Regions from separate parts of the Shewanella decolorationis genome, predicted to be linked through region 1. Evidence: predicted binding sites of a transcription regulator. Region 1 holds the regulator's gene; each other region holds the start of a gene.
What was found. The regulator MetJ, encoded in region 1, represses methionine synthesis genes. The targets are predictions, from matches to a motif close to TAGACGTCTAGACGTCTA.

Region 1 (4,237 bases):
GCTTAACACTAAGATCACTTACCAAGATAAGACCCATTTAGGCACTCATCCTAGGGTATATCGCGTTCCTACCAAAAGAGGGGGGATTTGATTATGAACAATACTTGGGGCGATATGGCGCAATATGATCCCGTCACTTGGCACTGGGTCATCGCCGTGTATCTGTTTATGGCGGGTTTATCCGCCGGAAGTTTGCTGATTGGCATTGGCTTGCGTTGGTTCAATCAAGAAAAAACGCAAGTTGAAAGCAATATCCTCAAGGCTGCGGCGATTATTGGCCCTGTAGCAATCAGCTTAGGCTTGGCGTGTTTAGTGTTTGATTTAACTAAGCCTTTCCACTTCTGGCTGATTTTAATTAACTATAACTTCCAGTCCGTTATGGCGATTGGGGTATTAGCGCTGCTGGCTTACTCCCCCTTGGCATTTGCCTACGCAATTTTAGTACTGCGTGATGAACTGCCAAAGTGGGGCTTAGGTTTCTTAGTGCCTATCGCTAAGCTGCTGATGCCCTTTAGAAAGCTGATTGAAGTGCTATTGTTTGTCCTCGCGATTGGCGTAGGCGCTTACACTGGCTTCTTAATTTCGGCGATGAATGCCTATCCGATGCTGAACACTGCGGTATTACCAGCGCTGTTCTTGGTATCTGGTTTATCGGCGGGCGCTGCGGCCAATGCGGTGCTGGCGCTGGTGATGTTCAAAACCGATAGTCACGACAAGACCTTAGCCAAAATGCATGGCTTAGAGCTGCCAGTGATGGCAATCGAAATCATGTTCCTGTTTATGTTGTTCTGCGCCTTGTACTTTAAGGGCGGTGCGGCGGCTGCGGCGCTGGCATCACTCACCTCTGGCGTGTGGGCAAGCGTATTCTGGATTGGCGTGGTCGGGATTGGCTTTGGTGTGCCACTGCTGTTTATGCTGTTGCCTGCCGCAACTCGCCACAGCAAGGGCGCGATGATTATGGTGGCCTGCGCCAGCTTAACCGGCGTGTTAGCACTGAGACACTTTATCGTGTATGCGGGACAAAGCTACCTGAGCTAAGTGATGTTAGCGAATGCTCTAACCCATGGCATTCAAACTAGCGCACAAATATGAGTATTACTTTAATACGATTAAGTGATACTCAAATGGGTTACAACACGCATCCCTGCAAGCAAAAAGCACCGGTAACGGTGCTTTTTTATGGCGGCAATTGGCTGCGATTGGAAGAGGATTATTGCGGTAATTATTGCGGCAATAGCTCAATCACAGATTTCACCGTAAGCACTAAGGCGCTGATAGCACAGAGGGCTAAGGTTGCCATCTTGGTCTTATGCTTATCCACATTCCCCACCAGTTTGCCCGCCACTAAATAGCCTAAAAACACTGAGGGCAACAGCATCAGGGATAACCATAAATGCTTAACTTCGAGCAGGCCCGTCACCCCAAGAATGACCAGCGCTATGGTCGAGCTGAAGATAAAGAAGGCTGATAGTGCGGCGCGAAACTTTGAGGCATCCTTACCCGCCAACAGAATCGCCATCGGCGGACCACCAATGGCGGCAATATTACCGAAGATCCCCGATACCACGCCCGCGCCAAATAGCGTCGCTTTATTCACTGGCAAGCTAAATTTATACAGGCTCAGCACCACGGCGACTGCCACAATGGCTGCAATCGCTAAACCAAGAATCGGCTGCGGCGCAAACAGCAACAGGCTGGCACCGATAAAACCTCCGGGTACTCGACCGATAAGCGCGTATTGCAAGCCATTGAATTCTAAATGGCCGCGTTCACGCAGTAGGGTGAGTAGGGCGATGGAAAAGCCCATCACAATCACCGGGGCGGGCACTAATTCGGGGTCGACAATATACAGCAGCGGACTCGCCACCACAGCAAGGCCAAAGCCAATCAGACTTTGGGTGAGGGCACCTAAAAACACAATCACAGACGCAATAGCGAGCGTTTGTGGATCTATCAAGGAGAACATAGGATTCCATCAAAATAAAATAGGGATCGTTACTCTAACCCATCAGGCAAGATGAGTATTAACGATCCCTAATGATTAGGTACGGCAGAATTATGGACGCCTGAGCGTTATTCCATATCTTCCCACTCGATCCCCATTTCGTCCATCAACCGCTTGGCTTCGGCGGGGATGCTATCTGGGCACTCTTTTGACAGATCGGCATCATCAGGCAGAGGCTGGCCGGTGTAGGCATGCAAAAATGCTTCGCACAACAGTTCGCTATTGGTGGCGTGGCGCAGGTTGTTCACCTGACGACGGGTACGTTCATCCGTGAGGACTTTTAGCACTTTGAGCGGAATAGACACAGTAATTTTCTTTACTTGTTCATTCTTCTTGCCATGTTCAGCATAGGGGCTGATGTATTCCCCATTCCATTCAGTCATTGACTCACCTGTTATAACGCTAAATTCGGGGCAGATTTTAAACCCTTACAGATTACAGTCAAATTATTGCTACTATTTCTGAGCGATTGCAAACAGATTTCTTTATGTTTAGACGTCTAAACGTCTTAACGCCTATTGACGATACCACTGGGCTTAGGTACATTTAGACGTCCAGACATCTCTTTGCGAACTTAGGAGTTCCCGATGACCGCAGGTAAATTAGTGACCGAACGTCAATTAGCCACATTAGCAGTGCGTCAGGGTATCGAAAGCGATACTCAGTATGGCGCTGTGGTGCCGCCAATTTACCTGTCGACGAATTACGCCTTCGATGGTCATAAAAATCCTCGTGAATTTGATTACAGCCGTTCCGGCAATCCTACCCGCAGCATCCTAGGTGATGCCCTAGCTAAGCTGGAAAAGGGCGCAACCGGTGTGGTGACTTGCACAGGCATGGCAGCCATTACCTTAGTGACCACTTTACTCGGCCCCGATGATTTGCTGGTGGTGCCCCACGATTGCTACGGCGGTTCGTACCGTTTATTTACTAACTTGGCTAAAAAGGGCCAATTTAAACTGCTGGTGGTCGATCAAACCGACGCCCAAGCGCTTGAGCAAGCCATCGCCCAGCAACCTAAGATGGTGTGGATTGAAACCCCATCTAACCCTCTGCTGCGAGTCGTCGATATCGAAGCTATCGCCAAGGCGAGCCACGGTGTGGGCGCGTTAGTGGTAGTGGACAACACTTTCCTCTCACCAATTTTACAGCAACCGCTATTACTGGGTGCCGATATCGTTATCCACTCCACCACTAAGTACATCAATGGTCACAGCGATGTGGTGGGCGGCGCGGTGATCGCCAAAGATCCTCAACTCGGCGAGACCTTACATTGGTGGTCAAACACCTTGGGCTTAACGGGTTCAGCCTTCGACAGTTATCAAACCCTGCGCGGTCTGCGTACCTTAGCCGTGCGTATTCGTGAGCACCAAAGCAATGCCCAGCGTATTGTGGATGTGCTGACGAGTAGTCCTGTGGTGAGCAAAGTGTATTATCCCGGCCTTACGGACCACCCCGGTCATGCCATTGCCGCCAAGCAACAAAAAGGTTTTGGCGCTATGCTGAGTTTTGAGCTTAAGGGCGGCGAGGCCGAAGTGGTCGCCTTTTTAGATGCCTTAAGTTTATTCAGCGTGGCCGAGAGTTTAGGCGGCGTAGAGAGTCTCGTGGCCGTACCCGCGACCATGACCCACAGGGCGATGGAGCCGCAAGCGCGTTTTGAAGCTGGTATTAAAGACACCCTATTACGTTTGTCGGTTGGTATTGAAGATGCCGACGACTTAGTTGCAGATATTCAAGCAGGATTGGCCGCCGTAGCGGCTTGTCAGTAGAGGAATAATAGATGGCACGTTGTCACTTACATAAATTTGGTGGTTCCAGCTTAGCCGATGCCGATTGTTACCGCCGAGTCGCCCATATTCTGTTAACCCATGGCCACAGTGATGATCTGGTGGTGGTGTCTGCCGCGGGTAAAACCACTAACTTTTTATATAAATTATTGTCCCTGCGCGATAGCAACCAATTATGGCAAGAAGAATTACAAGTCCTTATCAGCTATCAGCAGGGCTTGATTGAGCAGCTGTTATCTAACGAGCAAGCGCGGGACCTGCGTGAGCGTTTAACCACGGATAAAGCCCAGTTAATCAGTCTATTATCTTTAGATTCTCGTAACGATTACCAAATTAGCCATGTAGTGAGCTTTGGTGAGCGTTGGTCGGCGCGCTTAATGGCAGCGCTGCTGCGCGAATCGGGTGTGGCTGCAAGCCATGTGGATGCCTGTTCGATTCTCGTGGC
Region 2 (4,237 bases), 2.0 Mb from region 1:
CAACGCCGACTACTTTGTCTGTTAAGATCTCCGGGTAATGGCCGTGCAGCTCCCACGCGCGGAAGAAAGGCGTCCAGTCGATACGGTCAACTAAATCGGTTAATGGATAATCATCAAATACTTGGCGACCCAGCACATTAGGTTTGAACGGGGTGTAGTTTGCCCAGTCGTGCTGACAGCGGTTTTCGCGGGCAGCCTCCAGCGAGACGATTTCCTTACGCTTGGTTTGCGATAAACGCTTAATGCGCATCTCTTCGTATTCGGCGTAGGTCTCATCGATAGTCGCTTGGCGAGTTTCATTACTCACTAGCTTGCTGACCATAGGCACGGCGCGGGAGGCGTCGGCAATGTAAATCGCGCCATGGGGATAATGGGGCGCAATCTTCACCGCGGTATGGATTTTCGAGCAGGTCGCGCCGCCGATAATCGCTGGAATGGTGAGCCCTTCACGGTGGAAGGTTTTCACATTGTGCACCATCTCATCAAGGCTTGGGGTAATCAGCCCCGACATGCCGATAATATCGATATTGTGTTCTTTAACCGCCTCGAGAATGCGCTCTACCGACACCATTACGCCTAAATCGAACACCTCAAAACCGTTACAGGCGAGCACCACGCCGACTATGTTCTTGCCGATATCGTGCACGTCGCCCTTAACCGTGACCATCAAAATTCTGCCGTTAGATTGGCCTTCGACCTTCTCTTGCTCGATAAAGGGGTTGAGGTAGGCCACGGCCTTTTTCATCACCCGCGCCGATTTTACTACCTGTGGCAGGAACATTTTGCCCGAGCCAAACAGGTCGCCGACGATATTCATACCGTCCATCAGCGGGCCTTCAATCACATCCAAAGGCCGTGAGGCAAGTTGGCGCGCCGCTTCGGTATCTTCGTCGATAAATTCGGTTATGCCTTTGACCAGCGCATGGGCGAGACGTTGATTAACCGGCCATGAACGCCATTCTAAGTCTTCTTTCTTGGCGGCACTTGAGCCATCGCCACGGAATTTTTCAGCAATCTCAAGCAATTGCTCGGTGTTGTTTGAGTCTTCAACTGGGCAGGGCAGGTTGAGCACGACGTTCTCTACCTTATCCTTAAGCTCGGGGTCGATATCATCGTAAATCGCTAGCTGACCCGCGTTGACGATACCCATGTCCATGCCGACTTTAATCGCGTGGTACAGGAATACCGCGTGAATCGCCTCACGCACAGGATTGTTACCGCGGAAGGAGAACGACACGTTCGACACCCCGCCGGAAATCATCGCGTGGGGCAGGGTGGCCTTAATCTCTTTAATGGCTTCAATAAAATCGACGGCATAGTTATCGTGCTCATCGATACCCGTGGCAATGGCAAAGATATTCGGGTCGAAGATAATGTCTTCGGGTGGAAAACCCACCTTATCGACTAGCACGCGGTAGGCGCGGGTACAGATCTCGACTTTGCGCGCCTTAGTGTCGGCCTGACCTTGCTCGTCGAACGCCATAATAATGGCCGCGGCGCCGTAGCGTTTCACTAGGGTTGCCTGCTCGATAAACTTCTCTTCGCCTTCCTTCAAGGAAATAGAGTTTACGATTCCCTTGCCTTGAATACATTTGAGGCCCGCTTCAATCACCTCCCACTTAGAGGAGTCGATCATAATCGGCACGCGGCTGATATCCGGCTCAGAGGCGATAAGATTTAAGAACTTATGCATCACCTCGACGCCATCGAGCATGCCTTCGTCCATGTTGATGTCGATGATCTGCGCGCCGCTTTCTACCTGTTCACGGGCGACATCGAGCGCCTGCTCGAACTTACCTTCTTTGATCAGTTTTAAAAACTTAGCAGAACCCGTGACGTTGGTACGTTCACCCACGTTCACAAACAGGGTTTGGGCGTCGATAGTGAGCGGTTCCAAACCCGATAGACGGCAGGCGACGGGGATCTCGGGTAATAGCCGTGGGGCAAAGGGCTCTACAGCTTCGCGAATGACCTTAATATGCTCGGGCGTGCTACCACAGCAGCCGCCGATAATGTTGAGCATGCCTTCACGGGCCCATTCTTGGATAACGCTCGCCATATCCTCTGGGGTTTCATCGTAACCGCCAAACTCGTTTGGTAGACCCGCGTTAGGGTGCGCCGACACATAACATTCGGCGATGCGAGATAATTCTTCGACGTAGGTGCGCAGCTCCTTAGGGCCGAGGGCACAGTTAAGGCCGATGGATAAGGGCTTGATATGGCGAAGGGAGTTATAAAAGGCTTCGGTGGTTTGTCCGGTCAGGGTTCGGCCCGAGGCATCGGTAATGGTGCCGGAGATCATAACTGGCAAACGCACTGGTGAATTTGGTCCAAAGAGTTCATCGAACACGGTTTCGATGGCAAATAAGGCGGCCTTAGCGTTTAAGGTATCGAAAATGGTCTCAACCATAATGATATCGGCGCCGCCTTCTATCAGGGCGCGGGTCGATTCGCAGTAAGCGGTCACTAACTCATCGAAATGGATATTGCGAAAGCCTGGATCGTTAACATCGGGGCTGATAGAGCAAGTGCGGTTAGTGGGCCCTAACACACCGGCGACATAACGTGGCTTACCCGTGGCTTGCTCGATTTCATCACAGGCCTCACGGGCGAGGCGCGCACCTTCGCGGTTAATTTCGGCGGACAGCGACTGCATATCGTAGTCGGCCATGGCGATAGTGGTGGCGTTAAAGGTATTGGTTTCAATAATATCCGCACCGGCTTTAAGGTAGTCGATGTGAATTTGTTTGATGATATCTGGCTGCGTGAGCACTAAAAGATCGTTATTGCCCTTAACGTCGGTATGCCAATCCTTGAAGCGCTCGCCACGGTAATCGGCTTCCTCAAGCTTGTAGCCTTGGATCATAGTACCCATGGCGCCGTCTAAAATCAGAATGCGCTTTGACAACTGGTTGCGAATGTCTGCCAGTGTTTGGCTGGCTCGATGGAGAGATATCGCCATAAATGATTACCTTTACTACAGCTAAGTTGAGTCCAAAGTACGCAATCGGGTGACAAATTGCATTTTATTATTGAATGTCGTTCGTTATGCTTTGGACATTTATACGTATAGACGTCCATAATACGCGACATCGGATTGTCAGGGCAAGGTGAAAGTCATTAGGAGCGAGAATCTAGAATCTAGGCTTTGGTTCCTAGCACCTAGATTCTAGGCCCTAAGTTTTTAAAGGCATATATGAAACAAGTTCGCTTATTACTGTTGCGCCACGGGGAATGTGAAGGTGGGGCGATTTTGCGTGGCCGAGTCGACGTGCCTTTGAGTGACAAGGGCTGGCGGCAGATGTCGGCGGCGGTGGCGGCGCAGACAGCTGTGTGTCACGGCATTTATAGCTCGACCTCAAAGCGCTGCGCCGAGTTTGCTAAGGCTTTTGCGGCTGAGCTGCATTCGAGTGCGTCAGTAGGCATAAGTTTAGATGCGCCCGCGCCTTTGCCGCTCAAGGTCAACCTGCTAGAGGAGTTACAGGAAATAGCCTTTGGCGATTGGGATGGCTGCCTGCTCGATGACTTATATCAACGCGATGGCGAGCGGATGACGGCCTATTGGCAGAATCCCTGGGAGGTGACGCCGCCCAATGGTGAGACCATGGCAAGTTTCGAGGCCCGTATCGATGGCGCGATAGCGCAAATCCTCGATAAAGAGTTTGCGCTGCTGACTATGGATGATGAACAGGCCCATGGGGAGTTTAATGCCAGTGCTCCTGCGGCCAATATTTGGGTGGTGACCCACGGCGGGGTTATTCGCCACTTGATGTCAAGGGCGCTAGGGGCGGTGAAAACCTTAGGTTTTTACAGTCAGCTCGCCTTACCCGTGGCGGCGGTGGTGACCATCAATATCCTCGAGGATGAACAAGGCAAAAGATACTGGCGTTTAGATTGGCCATCGGGCCACTGTGAGTAGCTTGCAAGCATCAGTCACCGACATGATGAAAATTTTCTGATTTAAACAGCATTGCCTAATGAGCAAGATATAGGATAATGCTTTTCCCTGACGTTTGAGTTAGATAGCGTGCTCTGTACGTTTAACTCAAAGGTCGCAGAAATAGGTGTTAGGAATTTTGTGCAATTGAGTGCTATTGCTTAAAGGCAACAGTGTTTAAGCGCGCCGGATAACCCAAACATAATAGGGAATCGGGGAGCTGCCCGTCAGTAGCCCGAACTGTACCCGCAACTGTGAGTAGTTAAAAGAAGTACCTAGAACCTAGAACCTTCTTTTCTA
Region 3 (4,237 bases), 1.9 Mb from region 1:
CAGCGTCCAGCGCCGCGACACTACCGACGATCGCCGCTTCTTCACCCGTACAGGTCATATAGAAGCTGATCCGTCCCTGACGCTGCGCGCCTAACATACGTTCGTCGAGTACCCGCGTGAATACGCAAGTATCGTAAATTTTGGTGGCTAAGGCTTCATCTATTACAGGCAAAACCGCGGTTTCATAGGTAGTGCCGTCTGCTTGTAGAATTCGAAGGATAGGAATGTGAAGCGATGCCTTATCCAAGAAGCCGACACGGTGCACTGTATCAGTGTTGAGTGTTGCTTTGCTCATATTGTGCTCTTGTTATCTCGTTACGCCATGGAAAATCCACAACGCCTAATTTATACGAATATGCCGGATGAACATTACGTTAACGTAAACTACCTATCAACCGTTGGCACAGTTCAAACGACAACTAATCCCCTGTGGGCATGTATATAATGCTTTACAAAACTAGCGAACATCTGGCGCGACTGAAGGGATCAGGCATATCACAGTGCGATTGCCGATGGGCACCTTAGCATTAGGGAAAACAATCGCTTCAAATTCCTGTTCGACTTTAATTTCCTGTCCACCCTCTCGGGCCAATACAAAGCCTTTCGGGAACGATCGGAAGTTTTCGACATCGGTCGCGAAGGTAAATTCAAAATCATCAAAATGTTTGTTAATCACCCGACACACTTGATACAAATTCACCTTATTCGCCGAGAATGGCTCAAGCGCTAAGGGTTTGTCTGTGATAAGGCGCATAAACATCTCTTGGGCGGCAATAAAACGCGTCATATCGTTTTGCCCCATGGGATATACCTTACCTAATTCAATGGTAAAGGCATCGGCGCCATACTGCTCGGAGGAAAAATAACTAAAGGTCGTCGTCGGCTCGTGGTGAAATAACACGGTATCCACGCCACTGGCCGCTAAAAACATGATTTGCTCGGCGCTGTAAGCCCGACCGGGACGATAGGGATAAATCGCAAACTTTTCGTGTTTTGAAGCACGCATCGCCGTGTGTAAATCGTAGTGGATCCGCTGGCGCCCTGCGGCTGCGCCCTTAAAGAAGCGGTCTACATAGGCTTCTAATTTTTTCGCCCGTACCCGCTCTGGATTCACTAATCCCGGCGGATTTGAATGCTCACCACTAAAGAGACGATTCATATTCTCGTCGATAATACGAGTGCCATTATTAATCGCTAAAGGGTTGCCAATAAGAAACAGCGTGCGTTGTTTGGCGATGATTTTTTGTTGGAGAAGCTGTTTGATTAAGGTATTGCAGAGTTCGATGGGGGCGGTTTCATTACCGTGGACACCGCAGGAGAGAATGACATCCTTACCTTGGGCTTGTGCTGGCTCAAAAACGATGACCCCCGTGTCCCACACCTCGACTCGAGTATGTTCCCCTAAGGTGAAACCAAACTCATCCCCGAGGGTTTCAGGATTGGCGAGGGTCAGCGCGAGAAAATCCTTCGAATCTAACAGAGCTTGTAACACAGAATTCTCCTTATAATAGCGTGTTAGAGACGGGAGTGATGGCAATAACTACCTGTTTCATGGCACTTATCGTTACCCGCCTTAAAAAGCGCATCCATACTAACACAAGTTTTTGGGCCGTTACTCTGTCATTCTGGTCAAACAAGCGCATTTCACGGCAAAACAACAGCATCTTAGCCACATTTGGTCGACATAGGATTAATTTTGTCGACACACTTGCTTTTAGGCATGAGTTTTATCACAATCCTTAGCCATCTAGACTTCTATCAGGATTTATCATGGCGTTAGCAACTTTCGGTGCCGGCTGTTTTTGGGGCGTGGAGTATTTCTTTAGACAAGTCAACGGCGTGACCAACGCGACCTGCGGCTATATGGGTGGCAATAACGAAGCGACCACCTATGAGGAAGTCAAAAAAGGCAAGACAGGTCATGCCGAAGTCGTACAAGTAGAATTTGACCCTGCAATTGTCAGCTACGACGAGTTACTGGATGTGTTTTGGAAAAACCACAACCCGACCACGCTCAATATGCAGGGCGGCGATATCGGCACTCAGTACCGCAGTACCATTTTCTTCCACGACCGTGAGCAAAAAACCGCGGCCGAAGCCTCCAAACTGGCCTTTGCCCGTTCAGGTCGTTGGGGATTGCGTCATATCGTCACTGAGATTGTGCCGTTACAGCAATTCCATGTGGCAGAGGAATATCATCAAAACTATATCGATAAGAACAACTTACCAAGTTGCCATCTCGAGTACTGATCATAACCATTTAGCATCCGAGTGAGCAGCTTTTGCTTCTCATCGCTGCCAATAAAAACGCACCCATAGGATTTCTATGAGTGCGTTTTTTATCTGTAAAAAGAATGCGTAAACGCTAAATCAGGCGCTAAGCGCCTTATCGATTAAGACCTGTGCGTCCTTAATGATATCGGCAAGATGCTGCTCACTGATAAAGCTCTCACCGTAAATCTTAAATAACGCCTCAGTACCCGACGGCCGCGCCGCGAACCAACCATTGGCCGTCGTCACTTTGATGCCACCTATCGAGGCATTGTTACCTGGGGCGTGGGTTAATACGGCATCAATCTTCTCACCCGCCAGCATAGTGGCGTTTAAGGTTTCGGCATTAAGCTTGGCAAATTTTGCTTTGTTCTCAAGGCTAATCGGACTGTCGATACGCTTGTAGAAGCTTTGACCGAACTGCGCCACTAATTCTTGATGGCGTTGCCCCGGCGTCTTGCCAGTAACCGCAAGCATTTCGGCCGCAAGCAGCACCAGAATAAAACCGTCTTTGTCGGTACACCAAGTCGTGCCATCACGGCGCAGGAAGGCGGCGCCCGCACTCTCCTCACCGCCAAAGGCAATAGTCGCCTCAGCTAGCCCATCGACGAACCACTTAAAGCCAACGGGGACTTCGAGTAATTTTTTGCCGTGGAAGGCACAGATTTTATCGATAAGCGCGCTCGATACCAGCGTCTTGCCGATAGATAACTGCTCGCTCCATTCAGGTCTGTGGGTCAGCAGATAATCAATCGCGACCGCTAAATAGTGGTTAGGATCCATCAGCCCCGTGCCCGGACACACAATACCGTGTCTGTCGTAGTCAGGGTCGTTACCGACACATAAATCGAAGGATTCTTTGTGGGCCAGTAAACCTGCCATCGCATAGGGCGAAGAGCAATCCATGCGGATCTTGCCGTCTTTATCCAGCGACATAAAGCTAAAGCTTGGGTCGACCTTATCATTAACTAAGGTGATATCGATGCGATAGTGCTTGGCAATCGGCGCCCAATAATGGATACCCGAACCGCCTAATGGGTCAACGCCCAATTTCAGCTTAGCCTTGGCGATAGCGTGCATATCAACCACATTGACTAAATCCGCCACATAGGGGGTAATCAAATCGATGGCATGCACATAACCCGAGGCTAACGCGTCGGCATAGGTGAGCTTATTAACGCCCTTCAGTCCTGCGCGCAGGTAATCATTGGCGCGGGATTCAATCCATGCAGTAATATTGCCTTCGGCCGGGCCGCCATGGGGAGGATTGTACTTGATGCCACCATCCTGCGGCGGATTATGGGATGGGGTAATAATCAAACCATCGCTTAAGGCGGCACCCGTCAGTGCCGCTTCTCGATTGGCGCAAATAATCGCATGGGACACCACTGGTGTTGGCGTAAAACCATCATGTTGCTGGATATGCACAGTCACCTTATTGGCCGCTAACACTTCAATCGCCGACACGTAAGCCGCATAAGATAAGGCGTGGGTATCAATACCTAAAAAGAGTGGCCCTTCGATATTCACCGATTGGCGATAATCGACAACGGCTTGGGTAATCGCCCAAATATGGTCTTGGTTAAAACTTGCTTGAAACGCAGTTCCACGGTGCCCAGAAGTCCCAAACGTCACACGTTGCTCGGCAGCATCCACATTAGGTTTGATGCTGTAATAATGGCTCATCAGCTTTGGAATATTCACCAGATCCGTCTGACTCGCGGTTTGTCCTGCCCGTTGATGTATTGCCACCTGATCCTCTCCTACTGGAAAATCGGTTAATTAAATGGAAACGCCGCATCATTGCGGCGTCGATAAAGGCGTTATACGCGTTCGGCAATGCCGTTGGCGATTTCGGCATCGCAACCAAATTGCACTAAGGCTTCGACTAAAATCGCCCGTTTTTTGGCGGTGTTATTGTTGGTCGTCACCCAAAATCCGGTATTACCGATTTCCTTCGGGTTGG

Region 2: metH (methionine synthase) is a predicted target of MetJ. The motif match lies at 3,063-3,080, and genes of this name have one in related genera.
Region 3: msrA (peptide-methionine (S)-S-oxide reductase MsrA) is a predicted target of MetJ. The motif match lies at 1,741-1,758, and genes of this name have one in related genera.

Annotation. Positions count from the first base shown of each region.
Region 1 is NZ_CP037898.1:457,480-461,716, forward strand. It holds gene EYR25_RS02015 (4Fe-4S dicluster domain-containing protein) at 1-91, shown strand, start outside; gene nrfD (NrfD/PsrC family molybdoenzyme membrane anchor subunit) at 94-1,038, shown strand; gene EYR25_RS02025 (sulfite exporter TauE/SafE family protein) at 1,223-1,966, opposite strand; gene metJ (met regulon transcriptional regulator MetJ) at 2,074-2,388, opposite strand; gene metB (cystathionine gamma-synthase) at 2,611-3,774, shown strand; gene EYR25_RS02040 (bifunctional aspartate kinase/homoserine dehydrogenase II) at 3,786-4,237, shown strand, end outside.
Region 2 is NZ_CP037898.1:2,434,548-2,438,784, forward strand. It holds gene metH (methionine synthase) at 1-2,962, opposite strand, end outside; gene EYR25_RS11025 (histidine phosphatase family protein) at 3,197-3,919, shown strand; cobalamin riboswitch at 4,092-4,237, shown strand, end outside.
Region 3 is NZ_CP037898.1:3,308,493-3,312,729, forward strand. It holds gene EYR25_RS14800 (thiamine pyrophosphate-dependent dehydrogenase E1 component subunit alpha) at 1-295, opposite strand, end outside; gene astE (succinylglutamate desuccinylase) at 458-1,492, opposite strand; gene msrA (peptide-methionine (S)-S-oxide reductase MsrA) at 1,771-2,250, shown strand; gene pgm (phosphoglucomutase (alpha-D-glucose-1,6-bisphosphate-dependent)) at 2,371-4,023, opposite strand; gene seqA (replication initiation negative regulator SeqA) at 4,095-4,237, opposite strand, start outside.